Regions from separate parts of the Alteromonas nitratireducens genome, predicted to be linked through region 2. Evidence: predicted binding sites of a transcription regulator. Region 2 holds the regulator's gene; each other region holds the start of a gene.
What was found. Region 2 encodes FliA, which starts transcription of late flagellar genes. Its sites were predicted from a motif close to CTAAAGNTNNNNNNNNNNNNGCCGATA; they were not measured.
Positions count from the first base shown of each region.

Region 1: a site for FliA is predicted at 1,965-1,991, ahead of AB1N33_RS01735 (VC2046/SO_2500 family protein). Genes of this name have one in related genera too.
Region 3: a site for FliA is predicted at 1,703-1,729, ahead of AB1N33_RS08455 (flagellar protein MotY). Genes of this name have one in related genera too.

Region 1 covers NZ_JBFNPK010000001.1:388,299-391,581, forward strand. Annotated here, with positions in the region: gene AB1N33_RS01725 (DUF2746 domain-containing protein) at 1-58, opposite strand, end outside; gene AB1N33_RS01730 (response regulator) at 255-1,892, opposite strand; gene AB1N33_RS01735 (VC2046/SO_2500 family protein) at 2,023-2,505, shown strand; gene trhO (oxygen-dependent tRNA uridine(34) hydroxylase TrhO) at 2,592-3,283, shown strand, end outside.
Region 2 covers NZ_JBFNPK010000004.1:50,606-53,888, forward strand. Annotated here, with positions in the region: gene AB1N33_RS05195 (protein phosphatase CheZ) at 1-557, opposite strand, end outside; gene cheY (chemotaxis response regulator CheY) at 592-975, opposite strand; gene AB1N33_RS05205 (RNA polymerase sigma factor FliA) at 1,015-1,743, opposite strand; gene AB1N33_RS05210 (MinD/ParA family protein) at 1,740-2,606, opposite strand; gene flhF (flagellar biosynthesis GTPase FlhF) at 2,603-3,283, opposite strand, start outside.
Region 3 covers NZ_JBFNPK010000007.1:107,393-110,675, reverse strand. Annotated here, with positions in the region: gene AB1N33_RS08465 (peroxiredoxin) at 274-879, shown strand; gene rnt (ribonuclease T) at 938-1,579, opposite strand; gene AB1N33_RS08455 (flagellar protein MotY) at 1,854-2,660, shown strand; gene glpQ (glycerophosphodiester phosphodiesterase) at 2,666-3,283, opposite strand, start outside.

The DNA.
Region 1 (3,283 bases), on a different contig from region 2:
CAATGGGCAGAACAAATGCAAAAAGAATGACCAGAACAAAAACCATACTCTCATCCATATTTTCTTCTCCACTGGTAATGGTGACACAAGACGTCACGGTACATCGACTTAAGCATGAAACGCACCACTATAATTTATCTTTATTATTCAAAAGGATAGGTTTTTCTTTTGCCTTGATACGACTGTCGGATAAGTGAGGTGCGCAATAATTTGGCCAATATCGCCAACCCTGAGTGCGGCAAACACACACAACGTTAGCGAATATAGCGGTAAAGTGCGTCCTTTATTTCGTCATATTTTGTCTGATGCTGGCGACGTAACGGTACATCGTCAAACAACTTGTTAAGTCGCCGGCATTCCTGGACCAGCGTGGGTTCGGGTTTGTCGTTCTGCCCCAGCAGTTTAAGCAGACATTGCAGCAGGTTTAACGCCACGCCGGTATTTACCGGGGCAAAGCTTAACGCCTGACTAAAGGCTTCCCGCGCTTGCTGATATTTTCCTTCCTGAAAAAACTGCATGCCTTTTTTATTAAACTTCTGGTACGCAGACTGCTTTTGCGCTGACTTTCGTGCTTCCCGTTCCATCAGGTAAATGCTATTCGCATCCAGTTCTGCCTGGTTCCGCTTTAAAATACTCTGATATTTCATGGCATCATCAAACTCGCCGATATCCAGCATAACTTTCATGCTGTCCGGGATGAGAGTCAGTGGCGGCTCGTCGTATTTTTTCTCAATCGCAACCTGGGATGTTGCAAGGTGTCGTTTCGCATCAATCATTTTACCGTCGATGGCATTAACGCGAGCAGTCACAATACTTTCGAAAATACTCACATCAAAGTCGCTTTCACTGCGCATGAGATAGGGATCGGTTTTACCCCGTTGCGTAACCAGCAGGGCTTCCTGTTGATAGCGGTTGCGCGTGCTTTTTTCATCGGTGTATTCCGCCACGTCCAGCAGACTTCTTACGTAACCGCACCAGTAAGCCGGATTATGGTGAACCGTTCGCTTGGATAAATCCCATATAGCCTGACTGGAGGTTGACGCCAGGCGGTAATCGTCATTGTCCCGCGCTATCCGGCAGGCACTGAAGTGGCGTGGAATGGAATAAGGAGACAGCTTGATGGCCTGCTGAATTGCCGCTATCGCGCTTTCACCGTCAGACAGGCGGTTGGCACTTTGCGCGAGAATATCGTAGGCGTCGGCATTAAAGCGGTTTCTGCTAATCACTTCCTGGGCCAGCTCTTCTGCTCTTTGTGGGTTACCAAGCTGCAGATAGGTTTTGCCTAGCGCGATCTGTGCCCACATGACAGGCGTACCGCGCTCATAATCCGCCAGCACTTCCATAGCTTTTTCAGGCTTAGAAACCTGCCAGTAGAGTTCTACCAGCAACTGCTCACATGACCGGCGATATGGTGAATCGGTTGATTTGAGTCGTTCACACTCAGTGATGGCGGTTGCCCAGTCTTCGTCAAACACAGCGGCGTATACTGGCTGTAAAAACTGGCGTTTTTGCCAGGCGCGATGCAAACGACTTTTAAGCTGAGCCTGAGAAAATGGTTTAATCAGGTAGTCATCCGGACGACGCTCAATAGAACCAAGAACAACAGGACGTGCGCTATCGGCGCTGATAATCAGAAACACCGTAGAGGGTTTAATCAGTTTGCGGGCGCGAAGTTCTTCTATCAGCTCAAATCCGTTTTTCCGGTCACTGCCAAGATGCAGGTCACAGACAATGACGTCGTATTTTTGTTTTCTGCACAACGACAACGCTTTTTCGGCAGACGAGGTTGTCATTACGTTTCCGGCACCCATCGAATTGAGCAGGCCACGCAACAGCAGCAGAAAGGGTCTCTGATCTTCAATGATTAATACGTGCTTATCAGAAAACTTCATGAAAGTGACGAACATCCCGTGCATCTAATACCGCCTCATGATTCATGAAAATGGTCACACAAGCAAGAAACTCTAAAGAAATTGGCGGGCCAAACGATAGTAACACTATGACAGGTGAGGCATAAATACGATGGCGATACAGGCAGAACAACTGGATTTCCCGTCACGGCTGGAGTGGCAGGGGAAATTTGCTGACGCCGCCGGTAACGGCGCGTTGTTTTCATTGTACCTGTCACTTCAGTATGGTGCCAATGTTGGCAGACCCTCTATCACGCCGGTTGCTGAAGCCCGCGTTACTGACGACCGCTTTCCTGAGCGGCTGAATACTTACCGACGCCCACCCTTAAAGGCGTCAGACAGCTCGTTCCGGGCCTCGCATCAAAAGTCATCCCTGTTGAACTCCCGCCACAGCAGGGATGTGCTGTTACTCGAGACCTGCTGCCCCGAGCCTCTTAGTATGTACAATGACCATAAACGTATTCCTGATGACGTATTGGCGAATTGTAGCCTGGCCACCCGTCAGCGACTGCAGCAGGCAATGCCAGTGTTGGAGGAGGATAATACGTTGTTGGAGGAAGTTATCGAGCAGGCGCGCGCGTTCGAGGCGGCCTGAGTAGATAATTGTTTGTGGGTTTGGTATAGTCCTCGCCGCATTTTGCACTGGTTTTACGTTCCAATCAGCAAAGGTGAAAAAAGACTATGACCCAGTACGTTGTTTGCGCAATGTATAAGTTTGTTGCGCTCGAAAATTATGAAGCCATGCGTCAGCCACTACTTCAGACCATGGAAGAAAACGGTATCAAAGGTACTCTGCTGCTCGCGAAAGAAGGCATTAACGGTACCGTTTCCGGCAGCCGTGAAGGCATTGATACCTTACTTGCTTATCTGAATCAGGATGAGCGGATTAATCCCATTTCTTATAAAGAATCACTTCATGAAACCCAGCCGTTTTACCGGACCAAGGTAAAACTGAAAAAAGAAATTGTTACTCTGGGTGTAGAAGGTATTGATCCCCGCAGAACGGTAGGTACCTATGTTAAGCCCAAAGACTGGAACGCGCTCATCAGCGATCCTGAGGTCATGGTCATTGATACCCGTAACGATTACGAAATTCAGATTGGTACGTTTAAACACGCGGTAAATCCGAAGACAGAGACATTCCGTGAGTTTCCTGAGTATGTGAAAAATACGCTGGATCCTGAAAAGCACAAAAAAGTTGCGATGTTTTGTACCGGCGGGATCCGCTGTGAAAAGTCCACCGCGTATCTGAAAGAGCAGGGCTTTGAGGAGGTCTACCACCTCGAGGGAGGCATTCTGCAGTACCTCGAAGATGTGCCTAAAGAAGAGTCTCTGTGGGAAGGCGACTGCTTTGTTTTTGACAATCGGGTTGC
Region 2 (3,283 bases):
TCTTTGACGAGATCGATCACACGACGGATAACCTGACCGGTCAGGTCCTGATAGCCCTGCGCCATCAGCACTTCCGTCAGCAGGCTGGTCAGCTTGCTTGACTGTACTGACGCATCTTCAAGCAGCTGATCAATATCCGTGCACAGCGCCTTAAACTCACCCAACTCGATTTCACGGTTCATGAGTTTTTTCCAGTCTGGCATCACCTTGTCGATGCGCTCAGACAGCGTTTCGGCAATAGGCATACTGGCTTCGACGGCATCCATAGTGGTATTTGCCGCCTTTTCCGTTTCTTCAATAACGTATGTCAGCCGACTTTGGGCGTCGGGAATATCGTCGTTGGCAAGATTGACGATTCGCTCATCAAGCTGAAAATTGTTCAGGGCGTCATGAAGCTGACGCGTCAGCTTACCCACCTCTTCAAACAGCTCTATCGACTCTTTCATCGAGGCTGCTTCCAGGATGGCATTGGCCGACGCCGTGTCGCCCGCTTCCAGATACGCAACAAGCTGTTTAGCTTCATCCAGCGTAATCGGAACGTTTACCTCTTTGGACATTCGGACTTCCTCATTCTTTTCAGGAACGCCTGAATCAGCCTAAACGTTCAAAGATTTTGTCGAGTTTTTCTTTGAGCGTAGCTGCCGTGAAGGGTTTAACAACGTAACCGTTAACGCCTGCCTGCGCAGCCGCAACAATTTGTTCTTTCTTCGCTTCTGCCGTTACCATCAGGACAGGCAGATGCTTCAGTTTGTCATCACCACGGATGGCGCGCAGCAGGTCAATACCCTGCATACCCGGCATATTCCAGTCGGTCACAACAAAGTCAAAATCGCCCTGCTGTAGCATTGGCAATGCCGTATTGCCGTCATCCGCTTCCTGGATATTGGAAAAACCCAAATCTTTGAGCAGGTTCTTTATGATACGTCTCATGGTAGAAAAATCGTCAACCACGAGAATTTTCATATTCTTGTCCAAAATGGCCTCCAGTGAGGGTGTAATTAATGGTTTGTCTGGTTATTCATCAGCCTGCCACGACTTCATTCGTGATTTGAGTTTTAACATGGCCTGACTGTGTATCTGGCTGACTCTGGATTCACTGACTTCAAGCACTTCACCAATTTCACGCAGGTTCAGTTCCTCATCATAGTACAGAGACAGCACTATCGCTTCCCGCTCGGGTAACGTAGTAATAGCATGCGCAAGTGCTTTTTGGAAAGCGCCTTGCATCAAATCTTCCAATGGCGTGTCATTTCCCCGGTTTTGTTCGGTCGTAATGACATCTTCAGACACGCCAAGATCTTCAATTCCTACCAGTTTTCCTGCATTCACCTCGTTCAGCATCTGGTGATAATCCTGCAGGCTGACATTCATTTTTGCGGCAATTTCCGCGTCACGTGCATCGCGACCGGTCTCACCTTCCACCTGTGCAATGGCATCCGTAATCGCACGGCTGTTGCGGTGAACAGAACGCGGTGTCCAGTCACCTTTTCGTATTTCATCTAACATCGCACCACGAATACGAATACCAGCAAAGGTCTCAAAGCTGGCACCTTTACTGCCATCAAAATTCCTGGCCGCTTCTAATAATCCGATCATGCCTGACTGAATAAGATCATCGACCAGTACACTGGCCGGTAATCTTGCCATCAGGTGGTGTGCAATCCGTTTCACCAGCGGCGCGTGTCTTTCGACAAGTTGCGACTTATCAGTTTGTTGCTGATACGCTGCTGCTTTGCTGTTCAACGTTGATTTCCCGCTACTTTACCTGAAACCAATTGTTCAATGAAAAATTCGAGATGTCCACCAGGCTGCTCAGGGATGGGCCAGGACATCGCTTTAGTCGCCAGTTGTGTAATGGCGACAGCCGCTGGCGACCCCGGGAAGGCATCCACAATCGCGGTTTGTTTACGCACCGCACGCCGGATGTTTTCATCGAACGGGATGGTAGCAACCAGTTCCAGTGCAACATCCAGAAACCGGCCTGTGACTTTTGACAGCTTACTGAATAATTCCTGGCCTTCACGTACGTCGCGAACCATATTGGCGACCACTTTAAAACGGAATACACCGTGCTCACGATTGAGAATTTTGATCAGGGCATAAGCATCGGTCAGCGATGTGGGTTCGTCACACACCACTACCATAATGTCCTGAGACGCTTTGGAAAAACTCAGCACCATGTCTGAAATGCCTGCTGCCGTATCGACGATCAGCACATCAATTTGCGAACGCAGTTCACTGAATGCTCTGATCAGCCCGGCGTGTTCTGTCGGAGACAACTCCGCCATTGACTGCGTGCCCGACGTCGCCGGTGCTATCTTAATGCCGTGAGGGCCGGTGACCAGCACCTCATCAAGCGTGCATTCACCCGATAACACATGAGACAGGTTTTTCTCGACCCTGAGGCCCAGCATGACGTCTACGTTGGCAAGTCCAAGGTCAGCATCCAAAACCATCACACGCTTACCCTGCTTTGCCATGGCAATAGCGGTATTCAGCGTAATATTGGTTTTCCCTACGCCTCCCTTACCTCCGGTGACTGCTATAACTTTGATTAACCTTGATTGCTTCATCTTTCGTAAGCTACTCGCTTGATCGTCGATCATACTGCTTGTGCTGCGTTAACTTCATTATTAGCACTAGTATGATTCAAACCATACTTTTTATAAAGCTTTGCAGCCGCAGATACGAGAGATTTTGCATCTGCAACTTTAATATCTTCAGGTACTTTCTGACCATCCGTCACATAACTGACCGGTAACTGATGTTCTATGGACGCACTCAGTACTTCCCCGAGTGAATAACACTCGTCCAGTTTGGTGAAAATACAGCCATCCAGTTTGACCGGATCGTACGCATGAATAATCCGCTCCAGCGCCGGATACTGGGTATTCGCCTGAGCAACCAGGTATTTTTTCACCGGCTGCATCTGACCGCTGTCAAATTGTTTCAGCTGCTTGATCAGGCGGCTGTCACGCTGACTGAATCCGGCGGTATCAATCAGTATCAGACGCTTATGACGTAACTGGAACAATAGATCAGCCAGCTCTTCAGTACTTTGTGCCTTGCGCACTGTACAGCCAATAATCTTCCCGTAGGTCGCAAGCTGTTCAAATGCAGCGATGCGATACGTATCGATAGTAATCATTGCAACGGTATCGGCGCCGTATTTCTGCGCGTAGCGTGCAGCCAGTTTTGCCACCGTTGTGGTTTTGCCGGTACCGGTCGGGCCCACCAGGGCAACCGCGCCGGTCTGACTGAGTATATCGTTGCCGGTCACGTT
Region 3 (3,283 bases), on a different contig from region 2:
CACCTCATCTTCTTCAGTGATAATGATAATAGTTGTTATTTGGGTTTAATGCAATCGCTGGATCTTTTTTTTGTGTTGGAAATATGCGCAATGTGATGGGTTTTTCGTCATCAGACCAGATTGTGTCAGTATCGACCTTGTTATTCGTAAATAAGCACCAATAATACTCGTGGGGTTACTCCACCAGAGCCGCGTGCTGCCAGCCATGTTGTTGCATTGCGTCGCACGGCTGTGGTGAATCAAAACAATAATGACCATTAATTGGAGTGTAAAATGAGTGTATTAGTTGGCCGTCCGGCTCCCGACTTTACCGCCGCCGCAGTGAAAGGAAACGGCGAAATTGTTGATGAATTCAACTTTGCAGAAGCGATCAAAGGCAAAAAAGCTGTGCTGTTTTTCTACCCTCTGGACTTTACCTTTGTCTGCCCGTCAGAACTTATTGCGTTCGACAAGCGTTACGAAGAGTTCCAGAAGCGTGGTGTTGAAGTTATCGGCGTGTCTATCGACTCTCAGTTTTCTCACAACGCATGGCGTAACACACCGGTTAACCAGGGCGGTATCGGTCCGGTTAAATACACCCTGGTTGCTGATGTGAAGCATGAAATCTGCCAGGCGTATGATGTTGAGCATCCGGAGGCCGGTGTGGCATTCCGTGGCTCTTTCCTGATTGACGAAGAAGGTATGGTTCGTCACCAGGTTGTTAACGACCTGCCACTGGGTCGTAACATCGATGAAATGCTGCGTATGGTTGACGCGCTGGCGTTCCATGAAGAGCACGGTGAAGTTTGTCCGGCAGGCTGGACAGAAGGTAAATCAGGTATGGATGCCTCTCCGGAAGGTGTGGCTAAGTACCTGGCAGAGGAAGCGGACAAGCTGTAAGCGTCCTGTAGATACGAAAAGCCCGGCTGATGCCGGGCTTTTTTATATGCAAGGGGAGTCAGTCTGACTCTGGCGCCGGCAGCGGCCAGCCCCCCAGTGATTTATAGCGATTGACGATATAACAGAATAACTCGGTGGTTTTTTGTGCGTCGTACAGTGCGCTGTGCGCTTCTTTTTGATCGAATTCAATGCCTGCCGCGCGACAGGCTTTAACAAGAACCGTCTGACCCACCGCCAGGCCAGCCAGTGTCGTCGTATCAAACGAGACGAATGGATGGAAAGGGGAGCGTTTGATATTGCAGCGCTCGATGGCTGCATTAACAAATCCCTGATCGAACGTTGCGTTGTGTGCGACGATCACAGAACGCTGACAGTCTGCCGCTTTTTGCGCTTTGCGTACGCCTTTGCACAGTGCTTTCATTGCCTCGCTCTCAGCGATAGCACCGCGCAGCGCGCAGTGAGGATCGATGCCATTAAACTCCAGTGCAGCGGGTTCAAGGTTTGCACCTTCAAAGGGGGTAATATGATGATGAAACGTCTGATCGGGCACCAGAATGCCTTGCTCATCCATTTTTACCGTCACCGCTGCAATTTCCAGCAGGGCATCGGTAGCTGCGTTGAACCCCGCTGTTTCAACGTCAATGATGACCGGGAAATAGCCTCTGAATCTGGCGGATAACGTGTTGGTTTTTTCAGGCATATAACTCTTACGTTGGTGGCTGTGATAACAGGCGTCGTTTACACGGCGCGAGAGCCGGCAATTATTACAGGTTCGTCCGGAAGTATCCAGCCCGCACGGGCTGGCGAACCGGCGCAGAACACATTAAACTTTTCTGACCAGAAGACGATAACCAGAGAGTGCAGGAAAAAAACTGCACTGGTTTCATATCGTCAAGAAGTGAAGGGCTACATCCGTGATAATCAGAACGCTGCTAGTAGGAACCGTAATTTTCAGTACTGCTGTATCGGCCTCCATGCGTCAGTACGCTGCGCCGGTAGAGTCATCTGACTGGGCTGTCAGTCGTGACGGACGTTTGCAGTGTACGTTATCGCACAGTGTACCGGGTTACGGTGACGCCCTGTTTACCAGTGTCGCATCCAAGCAGCTCAACATGGAGTTTGAACTGGATATGCGCCTGTTACCGAAGCGCTTCGGTGTTGCCGCAGTGTATTCGGTGCCGCCAACCTGGATGCCAGGCAAAGTGCCTAAGCCCATTGCCGATATGACGTTACGTACCCAGTACAACGGTGATCTGCCAGAGACCGCCGCCTGGACCATGCTCTCAGAACTGGAAAAAGGCTACTGGCCAACGATTTTCTATCAGGACTGGTATAACCGCTACGACAAAGTCAGTGTCGCACTGAATGCGAGTAATTTTACGCCGTCCTACCGTGCCTTTATAGACTGCGTCTCCAACCTGCTGCCATACAGTTTTGAGGACATCGCCTACACCGTACTGTCTTATGAGAAGAACAGCACGGAACTCACCAAATATGCAGAGAAACGGCTCAGTATGATTGGCGAATACCTTAAACAGGACAGCGATCTTGAACTGGTCCTGCTTGATGGCTACACCGACAGTTATGGTGGTCGCTGGAACAATGAGCAGTTATCCATTCGCCGGGCGAATCAGGTTAAAGACTACCTGACCTCGATGGGGGTGCCTGCAGATCGCATTGAGGTCACGGGCCACGGTGAGAAGCGTCACATCGCACCCAACAACACCAGCGACGCGCGCGCGCAGAACCGCCGGGTTGTGGTCAGACTGTCTAAGTCCTGAGCCAGTCAGGGAGACGGCGCAGAAACCTGCTCAAGCAGAGTCATGATGGGCGGCACCTGATCGGTGAAAATCCCGTCAATACCAAACTGGCTGATAAGCACGCCAAGTAGCGCGCCCGCATCGATATCGGCTGGCAGTACGTCGTGACGATAGGTGTAAGGGTGAAGCAGCAGACCTTGTTTGTTGGCCTCATTCACCCATGCCGGCGGCACAGGCGTCTCGTTTAGCCCTGATGGCAGCATGGTAACTAAAGCCGGTCCAATGCCATTGACCAGCCCGGTCAGGCCCTGAATACCTTCTGGTGTGCGATAGACGTCGTAGTCCTTACCGATGCCAATCAGGAAAACCAGCTGACCGGTATAGCCGAATTCCTGTCGTAGTCGCCTGATCTCAGCAAAATCAAAGCACTGAAGAAACAGCCTGGCATTGGCAGACAGCAGGTCAAAACGCTTTACAGTATCCAGCACTATGGCGCTGATGTCCTGTCCGTGCTTTTTATGGAATGCGGGCGATTTTATCTCAATGTAGAAGCCAATCTCGGTGTTGCGCAGCCGGTTCAGCTCCTGAATCAGCTGAATGTGTTCATCCAGTGTGGCGATGCGCAAATCAACGCCGGTCGCGCT